DNA from 3 places in the Streptomyces sp. P17 genome. Region 3 is predicted to be linked to each of the others. Evidence: riboswitches for the same ligand, from Rfam matches in the RefSeq annotation. Region 3 holds a riboswitch; each other region holds the start of a gene.
The links. A riboswitch is a leader RNA that binds a small molecule or an ion and turns the genes downstream of it on or off. The one in region 3 is predicted to bind cyclic di-AMP.
Positions count from the first base shown of each region.

Region 1: linked by a shared signal. The riboswitch ahead of RMT89_RS12245 (transglycosylase family protein) and the one ahead of RMT89_RS24740 (NlpC/P60 family protein) in region 3 are both predicted to bind cyclic di-AMP.
Region 2: linked by a shared signal. The riboswitch ahead of RMT89_RS16615 (M23 family metallopeptidase) and the one ahead of RMT89_RS24740 (NlpC/P60 family protein) in region 3 are both predicted to bind cyclic di-AMP.

Region 1 covers NZ_JAVRBF010000015.1:22,062-26,809, reverse strand. Annotated here, with positions in the region: gene RMT89_RS12255 (cytochrome P450) at 202-1,434, shown strand; gene RMT89_RS12250 (transglycosylase family protein) at 1,628-2,602, shown strand; cyclic di-AMP (ydaO/yuaA leader) riboswitch at 2,779-2,954, shown strand; gene RMT89_RS12245 (transglycosylase family protein) at 2,959-3,627, shown strand; gene eno (phosphopyruvate hydratase) at 3,927-4,748, shown strand, end outside.
Region 2 covers NZ_JAVRBF010000022.1:95,284-100,031, reverse strand. Annotated here, with positions in the region: gene lhgO (L-2-hydroxyglutarate oxidase) at 1-26, shown strand, start outside; gene trmB (tRNA (guanosine(46)-N7)-methyltransferase TrmB) at 94-960, shown strand; gene RMT89_RS16620 (PrsW family glutamic-type intramembrane protease) at 1,013-2,377, shown strand; gene RMT89_RS16615 (M23 family metallopeptidase) at 2,462-3,490, opposite strand; cyclic di-AMP (ydaO/yuaA leader) riboswitch at 3,502-3,658, opposite strand; gene RMT89_RS16610 (PP2C family protein-serine/threonine phosphatase) at 3,905-4,748, opposite strand, start outside.
Region 3 covers NZ_JAVRBF010000039.1:68,939-73,686, forward strand. Annotated here, with positions in the region: gene RMT89_RS24730 (hypothetical protein) at 10-192, opposite strand; gene RMT89_RS24735 (ScyD/ScyE family protein) at 343-972, opposite strand; cyclic di-AMP (ydaO/yuaA leader) riboswitch at 1,353-1,523, shown strand; gene RMT89_RS24740 (NlpC/P60 family protein) at 1,532-2,722, shown strand; gene RMT89_RS24745 (tellurite resistance/C4-dicarboxylate transporter family protein) at 2,821-3,843, shown strand; gene RMT89_RS24750 (hypothetical protein) at 3,821-4,174, opposite strand; gene RMT89_RS24755 (NlpC/P60 family protein) at 4,636-4,748, shown strand, end outside.

The DNA.
Region 1 (4,748 bases), on a different contig from region 3:
CCGGCACCGGCCCCCGGCGCCCCGGCACCGGCCCCCGGCGCCCCGGCACCGGCCCCCGGCACCCCGGCACCGGCCCCCGGCACCCCCGCAGCGGCCCCCGGCGCCCCGGCACCGGCCCCCGGCACCCCCGCAGCGGCCCCCGGCACCCCCGCACCGGCCCCCGGCGCCCCGGCACCGGCCCCCGGCACCCCCGCCCCCGACCTGTTCACCTGGGAGTTCGCCACCGACCCCTACCCCGCCTACGCCTGGCTGCGCGAGCACGCCCCCGTGCACCGGACGACGCTGCCCAGCGGGGTGGAGGCCTGGCTGGTCACCCGTTACGCCGATGCCAAGCAGGCCCTGGCCGACCAGCGGCTCAGCAAGAACCCCGCGCATCACGACGAGCCCGCTCACGCCAAGGGGAAGACCGGTATCCCCGGTGAGCGCAAGGCCGAGCTGATGACGCATCTGCTCAATATCGACCCGCCGGACCACACCCGGCTGCGACGGCTCGTCAGCAAGGCGTTCACGCCCCGCCGGGTCGCCGAGTTCGCGCCGCGCGTGCAGGAGCTCACCGACCAGCTCATCGACCGGTTCGCGCACACCGGAAGCGCCGACCTCATCCATGAGTTCGCCTTCCCGCTCCCCATCTACGCGATCTGCGACCTGCTCGGCGTCCCCCGCGAGGACCAGGACGACTTCCGGGACTGGGCGGGCATGATGATCCGCCACCAGGGCGGCCCCAGAGGCGGAGTCGCGCGGTCCGTGAAGAAGATGCGCGGCTATCTCGCCGACCTCATCCACCGCAAGCGGGAGGCGCTGCCCGACACCCCCGCCCCCGGCGAGGACCTCATCTCCGGTCTCATCCGAGCCTCCGACCACGGCGAGCACCTCACCGAGAACGAGGCCGCCGCCATGGCCTTCATCCTTCTGTTCGCCGGCTTCGAAACCACGGTGAATTTGATCGGTAATGGCACATTTGCCCTGCTTACCCACCCCGAGCAGCGGGCCCGACTCCAGCAGTCCCTCGCCGCACAGGAGACAACCCTCCTCGAAACCGGCGTAGAAGAACTCCTCCGCTACGACGGCCCCGTCGAGCTCGCCACCTGGCGCTTCGCCACGCAGCCCCTCACCATCGGCGGCCAGGACATCGCCCCCGGTGACCCGGTGCTCGTCGTTCTCGCCGCCGCCGACCGGGACCCGGAGCGGTTCGCCGAGCCCGACACGCTCGACCTCTCCCGCCGTGACAACCAGCACCTCGGTTACGGCCACGGCATCCACTACTGCCTGGGGGCCCCGCTCGCCCGCCTGGAGGGCCAGACCGCGCTGGCCACGCTCCTCACCCGCCTCCCGGACCTCCGACTCGCGGTGGAACCGGCCGATTTGCGCTGGCGCGGCGGCCTTATCATGCGCGGATTGCGCACGCTTCCGGTCGAGTTCACCCCAAGTGCCTGAACCGGCCCACGCCCAGGCCCGCTCGACGGACCGTCAGGTCAAACGTGACACACCCTCAAGTCTGTGATCTTCACGTGATCTGCGCGGCATTAACTTGTGACAAGTGATCGTCTGCCGATACGTTCACTCGTCAGCGCGGCGCCTCGCCTCACCGGCACCGCGCCGGTCCCCGCTGTCTCCGAAAGGCCCTCGCATGCTCTCCGGGAACGGTCGTCACCGTCGCCCCCGCCAGGCTCCCGCTCTCATCGTCGCGGCCGGAGTGACCGGCTCCGCCATCGCCATCCCGCTCCTCGGCGCCTCGGGCGCCAGCGCGGCCGAGGGCACCACATGGGACCGGGTCGCGGAGTGCGAGAGCGGTGGCTCCTGGAGCGAGGACGGCGGCAACGGCTATTACGGCGGTCTCCAGGTCACCCAGGAGAACTGGGAGCGGTACGGCGGCACGACGTACGCCGCCAGCGCGGACCAGGCCAGCCGCTCCCAGCAGATAGCCGTCGCCGAGCGCATCCTCGCCGACCAGGGTCTCGCCGCCTGGCCGACCTGCGGCCCGCTCTCCGGCCTTGACGCCGAGTCGGGTTCGGTGGACATCGACACGGGCGTGGCGAGCGATGAGCCCGCTTCACCCGACTCCTCCGCTTCGCCCGACTCGTCTGGTTTGCTGGACTCCCTCGATGGCGACTCCTCCGACGCGAAGTCCAGTGCGCCCCAGTCACCCGAGGTGACGGACAACTCGACCAAGTCGGACAAGTCCCCCGAGTCTCCTGACGCCACGGAGTCGGCGGAGCCCTCGGGATCCCCCGAGAGTGACGCCTCTCAGGGAACCGACAGCGAATCCACAGCCACTTCCGGGCGGGACAACTCGGACAACTCCGGTCAGACTGAAGGCGATTCCGCCCTCACCGACACCGGCTCCACCGGCACCGGCTCCACCGGCACCGGCCGCCACCGCGGCGAGCCCGCCGAGGAAACCACCGAGGAGAGCGCCACCGACGGGTCGTACGTCGTCCGCTTGGGCGACAGTCTCGTGGGCATCGCCGACTCTCTTGACCTGAACGGCGGATGGCGCGGCCTCTACGCCGCCAACAAGTCGACCGTCGGCGCCGACCCTGACCTCATCCTTCCCGGTCAGACCCTTGAAGTAGGGGTCGAACCGGTCGAAAAGCAGGGGTAGTTCACGTCACGCTTCGCGCCGAATGTCCGGTTTGGCGAAAGTGTGGGATGAGTCTCAGAAGCCCTGATCGTCTTTGAAATTCCGCGGATCGCCTGTCTACGGTCAGGACCGCTCGCCAACACGAGCCCCGGCTGCCGCAACGCCGAATCCTGCCAGCGGCCGTACGGGAACAGTCGTCGCGTCATGCGCCGTAGGCAGGAGCGGGGGACCCAAGGTAAGCGCCGGGACCGGCAGTTGAGGCAGCTCAACAGACGGCACCGGCTTGGGGTGAAGCCGCGCACGAGTGCGCGGCCGGGCAACTCAACCGGCCCGAACCCGACAGCTCACCTCGCAGGCGTCGGTGAGGGGATCGATCCATGCTGTTTTCCGGTAAGGGCAAGCACCGTCGTCCGTCCAAGGCCACCCGCGCCATCGCCATCGCCGGCGTCACCGGCGCCGCTGTCGCCGCCCCGCTGATGGCGGCCGGCAACGCCTCCGCCGCCACCGCCTCCGAGTGGGACGCCGTCGCCCAGTGCGAGTCCGGCGGCAACTGGTCCATCAACACCGGCAACGGCTACTACGGCGGTCTGCAGTTCTCCGCCTCCACCTGGGCCGCGTACGGCGGCACGCAGTACGCCTCCAGCGCCGACCAGGCCTCCAAGGCCCAGCAGATCGAGATCGCCGAGAAGGTCCTCGCGGGCCAGGGCAAGGGCGCCTGGCCCGTTTGCGGCACCGGCCTGTCGAGCGCCGCGTACACCGGCGGCTCCGCCGAGACCAGCACCGAGACCCGTTCGACCGAGGAGCAGCCCGCCTCGCGTTCGACCGAGCGTCCGGCGCAGAAGGCGCAGAAGACCGTCACCACCCCGACCGGCAAGAAGGTCAAGAAGGGCGACGGCGAGTACAAGGTCGTCAAGGGCGACACCCTCAGCACCATCGCCGAGGAGCACGACGTCAAGGGCGGCTGGGAGAAGCTCTTCCAGCTGAACAAGGACATCGTCGAGGACGCCGACCTGATCTACCCCGGTCAGCAGCTGGACCTCAAGTAATCCCGTAGCCGAACCACAGGACCCTCATATCCGTGGCCTCCATACTGGAGGCCTCGTGAGGGCCACCCCCGTCCCCACGGGCTCCCCGCTCCGGTGCGTGTTCCCCCGTACGCACCGGGGCGGGGTTTTCTTTTCCGGTAATTCACCGTTCCTTTGTTCCGCTGAGAAACAATGAGTACCGTCTGTCCTTGTCCACGGGACGGTCGGTCGGCTGGCCGATGTCCCTCAGGCGGTTAGGCTCTAGTCGCAAGGCTCACTGCCCCGCACTTCCAGCGTCACATCCCAAGAAGGAGATGCTCGTGCCGTCCATCGACGTCGTCGTAGCCCGGGAAATCCTGGACTCCCGAGGCAACCCCACGGTCGAGGTCGAGGTCGGCCTCGACGACGGCAGCACGGGTCGTGCCGCCGTTCCGTCCGGCGCGTCCACCGGCGCCTTCGAGGCCATCGAGCTCCGCGACGGTGACCCGAACCGCTACCAGGGCAAGGGTGTCGAGAAGGCCGTCCTCGCCGTCATCGAGCAGATCGGCCCCGAGCTGGTCGGCTACGACGCCACCGAGCAGCGCCTGATCGACCAGGCGATGTTCGACCTGGACGCCACCGACAACAAGGGCTCCCTCGGCGCCAACGCCATCCTCGGCGTCTCGCTCGCCGTCGCCCACGCCGCCTCCGAGGCCAGCGACCTCCCGCTCTTCCGTTACCTGGGCGGCCCGAACGCGCACCTGCTGCCGGTGCCGATGATGAACATCCTGAACGGCGGCTCGCACGCCGACTCCAACGTGGACATCCAGGAGTTCATGATCGCCCCGATCGGCGCGGAGTCCTTCTCCGAGGCGCTGCGCTGGGGCACCGAGGTCTACCACACCCTCAAGAAGGTGCTGAAGGCCAAGGGCCTGTCCACCGGCCTCGGCGACGAGGGCGGCTTCGCCCCGAACCTCGGCTCCAACCGCGAGGCCCTCGACCTCATCCTTGAGGCCATCAAGGAAGCCGGTTACGCCCCCGGCGAGCAGATCGCCCTCGCGCTCGACGTCGCCGCCTCCGAGTTCTACAAGGACGGCGTCTACTCCTTCGAGGGCAAGGAGCGCTCCGCCGCCGAGATGACGGAGTACTACGCCGAACTTGTC
Region 2 (4,748 bases), on a different contig from region 3:
CGCTGGCCGTGCTGGGGTCGGTGTGAGGGGATGTCCTCGTCCTCGAACGCCGGACCGGCTGGTGGGTTCTCCTCACGTAAAATCAATCCCACTGTGTCTGACTCCCTCCACACCCCCGAAGCCCCCCACTGCGCCCCCGGCCATGAGCCCGGTGCGTCTGTTCGGCATACGCGGACCAAGGGGGAGCCGCGGTTTCCCGATGGGCCCAAGGCCGATCCCGCCGGGTCGCACTTCGAGCGGCGGATCCGGAGTTTTCAGCCGCGGCGGAGTCGGGTGACCGCCGGACAGGCGGATGCGCTGCAGCGGTTGTGGCCCAAGTGGGGGCTGGACATCGACGGGCAGCAGGTCATCGATCTCGGTCAGCTGTTCGGAAATGACAATCCCGTCGTGCTGGAGATCGGGTTCGGGATGGGGGAGGCCACCGCGCAGATGGCCGCCGCCGACCCGGCGACCAATGTGCTGGCCGTCGATGTGCACACGCCCGGTCAGGGCAATCTGCTCAACCTCGCCGATCACCACGGCCTGACCAACATCCGGGTCGGCAACGGCGACGCCATCATCCTGCTCAGGGAGATGCTCGCCCCGGACTCGCTCGACGGGCTCCGCGTCTTCTTCCCGGACCCCTGGCCCAAGAAGCGGCACCACAAGCGCCGGCTGATCCAGCCCGAGTTCCTCAGCCTCGCCGCGACCCGGCTCAGGCCCGGCGCGATCCTGCACTGCGCGACCGACTGGGAGCCGTACGCCGAACAGATGCTCGACGTACTGACGGCGCACCCGGACTTCGAGAACACGCAGGCCGACGGCGGTTTTGCGCCGCGTCCCGAGTTCCGGCCGCTGACCCGTTTCGAGGGCCAGGGACTGGACAAGGGACATGTCGTGAACGACCTGCTCTTCCGTCGCGTACAGCAGCCTGTGCGGCAGCACGCACCGCACCGAGACCTACCCCCCACCGGCGCCTGAGCCCACCGCGCTCCTCTGCGGGCTGCGCCCTTCCCTCGTTAGGGTCAATGCCGTGGCCACCTGTCCCCCGTATCCGACGCACCCCACCGGTCCCCCCGGCGGCGCACTGCGGCACGCGCACTGGTGGCAGCGGTGGGGGTACCCCCTCTGGGGGAGGGTGCGTTACGGCGCGCTGATCACCCTGCTCGCGCTCTCCGGCCTCGTCATCTTCGCGCTCGTACGCGAACAGACGGGCACCCAGGGGTTCCTGGTCGGGCTCGGACTCGCGGTCCTGCCCGTCCCCCTCCTCATAGCCGCATTCCGGTGGCTGGACCGGGTCGAGCCGGGCCCCTGGCGGAATCTGCTGTTCGCCTTCGCCTGGGGCGCCTGCGCGGCCACGCTGATAGCCATCGTCGCCAACAGCTTCGCGACCAGATGGATAGCCACGGCCACCGCGGACCCGTCCAGTGCGGACACCCTGGGGGCAACCGTCATAGCCCCGGTCGTGGAGGAGTCGGCGAAAGCGGCCGCCGTACTGCTCGTCTTCCTCTTCCGGCGCCGGGACTTCACCGGGCTCGTCGACGGGGTGGTGATAGCGGGGGTCACCGCCACCGGCTTCGCGTTCACCGAGAACATCCTCTACCTCGGCACCGCCTTCGGCACCGACCAGCTCACCGGCGACAGCGGCATCGCCTCCGTCACCGCCGCGACGTTCTTCGTGCGCATCGTCATGTCGCCCTTCGCGCACCCCCTGTTCACCGTCCTCTCCGGCATCGGCTTCGGCATCGCCGCGCTCTCCGGCGACCGTCAGCGCCGGCGCCGGGTCCTGCTGCCGCTGTCGGGGCTGCTGCTCGCGATGGGCATGCACGCGATGTGGAACGGCTCGTCGGCCTTCGGCCCGTACGGCTTCTTCGCCGTGTACGCGGCGATCATGGTGCCCGCGTTCGGGCTGCTGACCTGGCTGGTGATCTGGACCCGGCAGCGCGAGCTGCGCACCGTCCGGGAGGAGCTGCCCGCCTACGCCGTCGCCGGCTGGCTCACCCCGGGCGAGCCCTTCGCCCTGAGCTCGATGCGGGCGCGGCGCCTGGCCCGGCAGTACGCCCGCCGCCACGCCGGGAAGCGGGCGGCGCGGGAGGTGGCGCAGTACGAGGCCTACGCGACCTCGCTCGCGTTCCTGCGGCACCGAGGGCGCCGGGGCCGCGCGGGCGCCGACTTCGGCGTACGGGAACAGGAGCTGCTGCAGGAGCTGTGGCGCCGCAGGGAGGTCGCCCGTCCGGCCCTCGACCACGCGGCCCGCGCCACGGCCCCGCCGGTGCCGGTGGTGGCGGCGCCATGGCCGATGTACGGCGTGTACGGGTACCCGTCGCAGCCGACGTACCAGCCCTATCCGGCGTACCCGGCGGGTCCGTACCCCGCGCACAACCCGTACCGGTCGTGAGAGGAGTCCCGGACACCGAAAACCGGCAGCCCTGACGTCGGGGGGTCGTCGTCAGGACCGCCGGGGTTCACACGGGGGCTGAGGTCAGGGGGTGAGGCCCTTGCCGCGCAGCCACGCGAGCGGGTCGATGCCGGAGGAGGAGCCGCCGGGGTGGACCTCCATGTGCAGATGGGCGCCGGTGACATTGCCGGTCGCGCCCACGCGGCCGATGACGTCCCCGGTGGTGACCTTCTGCCCGACGCTGACGCTGATCGAGGACTGGTGGGCGTACCAGATCTCGGTGCCGTCCTCCAGGGTGAGCACGGTCTTGTAGCCGTAGGAGCCGTCCCAGCCGGCGGAGGTGATCGTGCCGGAGTGAACCGCCTTGATCAGCGTGCCCGTGGGAGCGGCGAAGTCCAGGCCGGTGTGGTAGCCGGAGGACCACATCGAGCCGGACTCACCGAAGGTCGAGGTGATGGTGTACGAGGAGGTCGGCAGCGCGAACTGCTTGGCCAGCGCGGCCAGGCGCTCGGCCTCGGCCTTGGCGCGGGCCTCCCGCTCCGCCTTCTCCTTGGCGGCGGCGGCCTTGGCCTTGGCCTCCTTCTCGGCCTTGGCGGCGGCTTCCGCGGCGGCCTTCTCGGCGGCAGCGGCGGCGGCCTCGGCGGCCTTGGTGTCGACCTGGTCCTGCTGCTGCTCGGCCTGGGCCATGATCCTGGCGCGCAGCACCTCACCGGCGTCCGAGGTGCCCTGCCCGGCGTCGGCGGTGGTCACACCGACGCTGCTGAGCGGGGTGGACGAGGTCTCGGGCGCCTCGTCCGCGGTGTCGTCGGAGATCAGCGGCAGGTCGGGCATGGTGATCGCGACCGGCGGCTTGCCGGACTGTGCGCTGGCCATGCCGCCCGCGCCGACGGCGGCTATGACACCGACGCCGAGAACGGTGGAGCTGCGGGCGAGTCCGCCGCCACGCTGCTTGGCGACGCGGTGCCGGCCGCGTACCGGGCGAATGGACTCCGCGGTGGGGTTCCACTCCTCCCAGGGGCCCTCGTCGGTGCGGTGACTGCCGTAGCCGTAGGCCTCTTCACTGCGCTGGCTCGGCACGAACGGGGCCTCGGGGGCAGGCCGGTTTGACGCCACGTGGGCGTGCTCCTTTCCTTCCTTCTCGCCTACCGGGTTAGCTGACGGGTTCGGAGCAGGAAGGTCTCCTACGCGCGTATATCTGCCGTTTCCGCACGGCGGATTACGCCCGATTCACCCCAAGTGGTGGTTCCCCGGTTCCCTTACGGGATTCGGCGCGTGCGCACGGAGCCGACTCTTGTGACGGCTGGGACGACCGCGCTGCGTTATCGAACGTTAATAGACTCGGGGCGCGGATTCCAAGCTGTTCGACTTGATCATTAACGTTTTTGGACCGGACTTTCAGGTCACTAGGGCGCTAAATCGGGCGAGTTGACCAAGCCCCAGGTGTCACACAGGTATTGACGGTACGTCAGTTGTTATGCGGAGGGCTTCCATCCGATCACCCCTGGTGACGATCAGCGTGGTCGGCGGTCAGGGTCTGCGCACGGCGAGCAGGGCCATGTCGTCCGCCATCCCGCCCCCGCAGTGCCGGCGCACCTCCTCGGCGAGGGTCCGGATCAGGGTGCCGGGATCGCGGAAGCCGCGGCCCGCCAGCCGCGCTTGCGGGTCGTAGAAGACGCCGTGCGGGTCGCGGGCCTCGGAGAGGCCGTCGGTGTACAGGAGCAGGGTGGTGCCGGGCGGGAAGGGGGCGTCGTCGGCGCGGTCGGGCCAGTTGCCGAGGCCGCTCATGCCGAGCGGGAGGGCGGGCTCCCGGGCAGGCAGCGGGCGCACGGTGCCGTCGGGGTACAGCAGCAGCGGCGGCGGATGGCCGCGGTTGACGACGCGAACCACCCCGTCGCCGTGCGGGAGTTCGGCGAGCACGGCGGTCGTGACCCCCTCGACGGCCTCGATCCCGTCGCGCCGCGAGCCCTCCCGGGCCAGCGCCCGCTCCAGCCGCTGCGCGACCGCCTCCAGGCTCGCCTCCTGCTCGGCGGCCTCCCGGAAGGCCCCGATGACGACGGCCACGGCCGCGACGGCTCCCGTCCCCTTGCCGCGCACATCGCCGACGACGAGCCCAACGCCGTACGCGCTGTCCTGCACCGCGTACAGATCGCCGCCGATGAAGGCGTCGGCCTGCGCCGCCTCGTAGCGGGCGGCGATGGCGTAGCCGCCGATCCGCTCCAGGGGGTCGGGCAGGACGGCGCGCTGGGTCGCCACGGCGATCTCGCGCTGGGAGGCGAGCCGCCCATCGCCGCGGCGTACGACGCGGTTGAGCCCGACGGCCAGGACGGCGACGGTGACCACCGTCACCACCTCGGTGACCGTGTCCGCGTCC
Region 3 (4,748 bases):
TCGCCCGAATCAGAAGCCGAGGATCTTCCAGACCTGCCCGCCGGGTGTCTTCTCGCCCTCCATGACGGTGCCGTCACGGTCCGCGACCGCCCAGGCCGAGACATAGACCTTTCCGTCGCACGGGTCGACGGTCACGCCCGCCGGGAACGGGACCTTGACATCCGTCCGCTTGCCGCCGGAGACCTTGGTCACGACGCCGTTGAACAGCTGGCTGACGTACAGATCGCCGCTGCCGTTGACGGCGGCCGCTGATCGGGCCGAAGCCGGACTTCCAGCCGAGGATCTTTCCGGCCCAGGGGTCGACGCGCCACACGCGCGCGGTGGGCTTCTCGGTGAGGCCGTTCAGCTCGCCGACGTAGAGCTTGCCGTCGGGGCCGAGGCGAGGGACGTGGGGACGGACTCGCGGCCGTTGTGGTCCGGGAAGACGGTGAAGGGGCGAGCCTTGCCGGACCCGGAGATCTCGACCAGGTCGTTCCCGGCCGCGTCCGCGACGGTCTTCCGCCCGTCGGGCAGGGCGAGGACGGCGTACGGGTTGGACTCCAGGTTCGCCTTGTGCGGGTTGTACCTCAGTTCCACGGCGGAGACGTCGGCGGCGATCCCGGCCTTGCCGTGACCGATGCGCAGCAGCTTGCCGAGGGTGTTCCAGGGCTTCTTCGTGGGCACCCCGGCCTCCGGCGGGACGAAGGTCTCCACGGCCCACACCTCGCCGTACAGGGCGGAGACACCGTCGACGCCGGTGGCGAAGCCGCCGTCCGGGGCGGCGCCCGAGGGCAGCCCCTTCACCACCCTGTGGTGCTTCCACGCACCCCCGTCCCAGTAGATCTTGGTGACGGCGGAGGTGAGACCGATACAGGTCTCGCCCTCAGGCCCCTCCCCGATGCACTTCTTGCCGCCCCGGCCGGCCTCGGCGACGTACAGCCGCCCCTGGTCGTAAGAGAGCTGGCGCGGATTGTCGAGTCCGCTCGCGATCACGCGGACGACCGGGCGGCTTTCCCCTCCCCCGCTCGCGCCCCGGCGGGCGCGATGCCCGCGGTGGCGGCGAGCGCGACGCCGGTGGCGACGACGAGTGACTTGCGCTTCCTCATGCCCGTCACCCCTACTCACCCACCGCGGCTCACACGACCACGGCCGGCTGGAAGCTAGCGCCCGGAAGCGGGCGGACGACGTCACTCCGGAGAAAATACGTACAAGTCGGCGCAGATCCGTCCGGATTGACCACGCCCAACGACGCCCTGACCTAAGGTCACGAAAATGTATCGGGCATATCACCCATCAACCTTCACAGGGGCCACACGAGTTGGCTACCGTGCCGGGCAGGCCGTACGACCCCCACCGGCGAACCTCGCCGGGCCGCGCGGCCTCCGCCGAGTCCGCTGCCCGCCCACGGCAGCCGGAGCCGGGGACCCACCGAACTTGGGGTGAATCGACCCGACTCCCTTACGGGAAAAGGTCGTAGGGCAACCCTTCCTAACCACCCGCCCGAACCCGACAGCTAACTCGGTAGGCGGACCATGGGAAGGAGTCGCCTCCCTTGGCGTCGCACCGCAAGTCGCCTCCGGCGGGTACGCGCGTAGCAGGCATACGGACCCCCGCCCTTGCCACGGCCGCCCTCACCTCCGTGGCCCTGCTGTCCCAGACGGCCAACGCCGGCCCGGCCACGGACGACAAGCCGAGCCTCGAAGAGGTCGAGAAGAAGGTCGACGACCTCTACCGCCAGGCGGAGACGGCGACCGAGAAGTACAACGCCGCCAAGGAGAAGACCACCAAGCAGCGCGAGCAGGCCGACACCCTCCTCGACGGCGTCGCCAAGCGCACCCAGAAGCTCAACGACGCGCGGGAGGAACTCGGTTCCCTCGCCGCCGCGCAGTACCGGACCGGCGCCTCCGCTCCCGGCACCGCGACGTTCCTGCTGGCCGACTCCCCGCGAGACTACTTCGACCAGACCCAGCTGATGAGCCGGATGACCGGCCGTCAGAAGGAAGCGGTCGACGACTACATCACGCAGCAGTCGGCGACGATGAAGAAGCGCACGGAGGCCACCGAGAGCCTCCAGACGCTGAACGAGTCGCAGAGCGATCTGAAGACCGCCAAGTCCACGGTCCAGAAGAAGCTCGCCGACGCGCGGGAGCTGCTGTCGCAGCTGACGGCGGAGGAGAAGGCGCGGCTCGCCGAGACCGAGCGCAAGCGCCAGGAGGAAGCCGCGCGCAAGACGGCCCAACTGGCCCAGCAGCAGGCGGAGGAGGAACAGCGCCGCCAGGAGGCCGCGGAGGCGGCGGCCCAGCAGCAGGAGAACACCTCTTCCGGTTCCGCAGAGACCTCCACCGGCAGCACGGAGTCCGAGTCCGCCGCCGACTCCACCTACGCCGCGAAGGCCGAGAAGGCGATCGCCTTCGCGCGCGCGCAGATCGGCAAGCCGTACGTCTGGGGCGCCACGGGACCCGACTCCTACGACTGCTCCGGCCTCACCCAGGCCGCCTGGAACGCCGCCGGCATCTCCCTCCCCCGCACCACCTACGACCAGGTCAACGTCGGGACCACGGTCCCCGTCTCCAGCGCCCGGCCCGGCGACCTCGTCTTCTTCTACGACGACGTCACCCACGTCGGCATCTACATAGGCAACGGCATGATGATCCACGCCCCGAAGCCCGGCGCCTACGTCCGCGAGGAGTCGATCTTCTACGACGGCGAGGGCTCGATCCACAGCGTGGTACGGCCGGCCTGAGGCGACGCGGCGCGCGCGGGGGTGATTCGGTGCCCCGTTTCCACACCCACGCGCGCGTGCCCCCTCGTAACCCGGGCCGCGCTCCTTAGCATCGGCGCATGTCCGGCACCTCTGCGCTTCGCTCACTTCGCGCCTGGTGGGCGCTGCGTCCTCCGGCGGCCGGGGCCGCGGTGATGGCGACCGGCATTGTGTCGGTCGGCCTGCACCTCACCGGATACGAGGTCCTGTCCCTTATCGCCCTGACCATCGCCTGCCTGGCATGGCTGGGACTCGCGGCGGACTTCGTCGTACGGCTGCTGCGGCAGCCGGAGCGCTGGCGCAAGGAGGCCGGCACCTCCGCCGCGCTCACCGCCGTCGCCGCGACGACCGTGCTCGGCACCCGCTTCTCCGCCGAGGACTGGCAGCCCCTGGCGGCGGCCCTGCTGGCGCTGGCCGCCCTGCTGTGGCCGGGCCTGCTCCACACCGTCGTGCGCCACTGGCACCGCCGCATGCCCGGCGCGGTGTTCCTGGGCTGTGTGGCCACGCAGGGCCTCGCCGTGCTCGGCGCCACGCTCGCCGCGGCGGAGTCGACGGCCTGGCTCGCGCACGCGGCACTGGTGCTGTTCTGGCTCGGTCTCGTCCTCTACGTCGTCGCCCTCACCCGCTTCGACCCGCGCCAGGTGGTGGAGGGCGCCGGGGACCAGTGGGTGGCGGGCGGCGCGCCGGCCATCTCCGCGCTCGCCGGGGCCAAGCTGATCGCCGCCGACAGCGCGCGTCTGTACCTGTGGAACAACGACGCCGACGACGTCCTGCGCCGGGTCACCGTCGCGCTGCTGGTGCTCGACCTCGCCTGGTACGCGGTACTCGTCGTGGCCGAGGTGATCCGGCCACGGACCCGCTACGACGTCCGCCGCTGGGCGACCGTGTTCCCGCTGGGCATGACCGCGGCGGCGACCCTGTCGGTCGCCGCCGCGGTCGACGTCTCCTGGCTGGAAGGCCCCGGCGAGGTCCTGCTGTGGATCGCGGTCGCGGCCTGGCTGGCCGTCGCCGTGGGGGCGGTGCGGGAGGAGCGGGCCTACGCCTCGGCCGCCTCGGCCGCCTCGGCCGGGGAGGCCGGGCTCACGTCCACAGCACCGCGATGAAGATGTTCGCCGTGGTGAGCAGTCCCACCAGGCCGAACAGGTTCTTGTCCACCTTCTCGTCGTCCCGCTTCACATAGACGAGACCGAGGATCACGATCAGCAGGGCCAGCTTCACGCCGATCTTGATGTTGTCGACCGTCTGGTCGTCCGCCTGGTTGAGCCCGACCAGGATCACCCCGGTGACCAGCATCGTCAGCGCGCCGTGCAGCATCGCCGGCACGAAGCGGGCGGTGCCCTGGCCCATCGCCTTCATCTGGGTGAGGAATCCGCCCAGGAGGGAGGCGATGCCGATGATGTGCAGGCCGACGAAGAGATGGATGAGTACGTCCATGAGGCCGGAGCCTAATCAGGGGGTCCTGGGGCGCCCGACACCGGGCCACCTTCCCCGCCCGCATTCCCCGCTCGATGGACCTTGCATATATGCGCTCCATAGCACCCCCTCACCCCCACCCACCCCGAAACCACCACTTCGGTCATCGCACAGCGTGAAGGCGACCGCCCCATTCGCGGATCACGGTCACATACGGTCACCCGGCGATCCCCCCATGGCAGTTCCGCACAACGCGTTACCGACCCGACACACCCAGGTTTAGCGTCCTCCACCAGGTGACCGGCTCCCCACCGCCGCCCGGGCCAGGGGCGGCAGTCGGACACCACCGCCGAGAAGGTCCGGCGGCGGCCTGCTCCCCCTGTGCGGGCCGCCGCCGGACGCGCAAGCCGTACGACGCTCCCCCTGGCGGCCGTACGGGCCGGGCGGGTCGTACGACTCGTGCGAAAGGACGTGCAGTCCACGTGGCAGCGCACCGTAAGCCCCGACAGCGCTCGGCCGGCGGCACCAACGTCCGTACGGCCGCCACGGTCGCCCTCGCGGGCGCGGCCAGCGCGACGGGCTTCGACGGGACCGG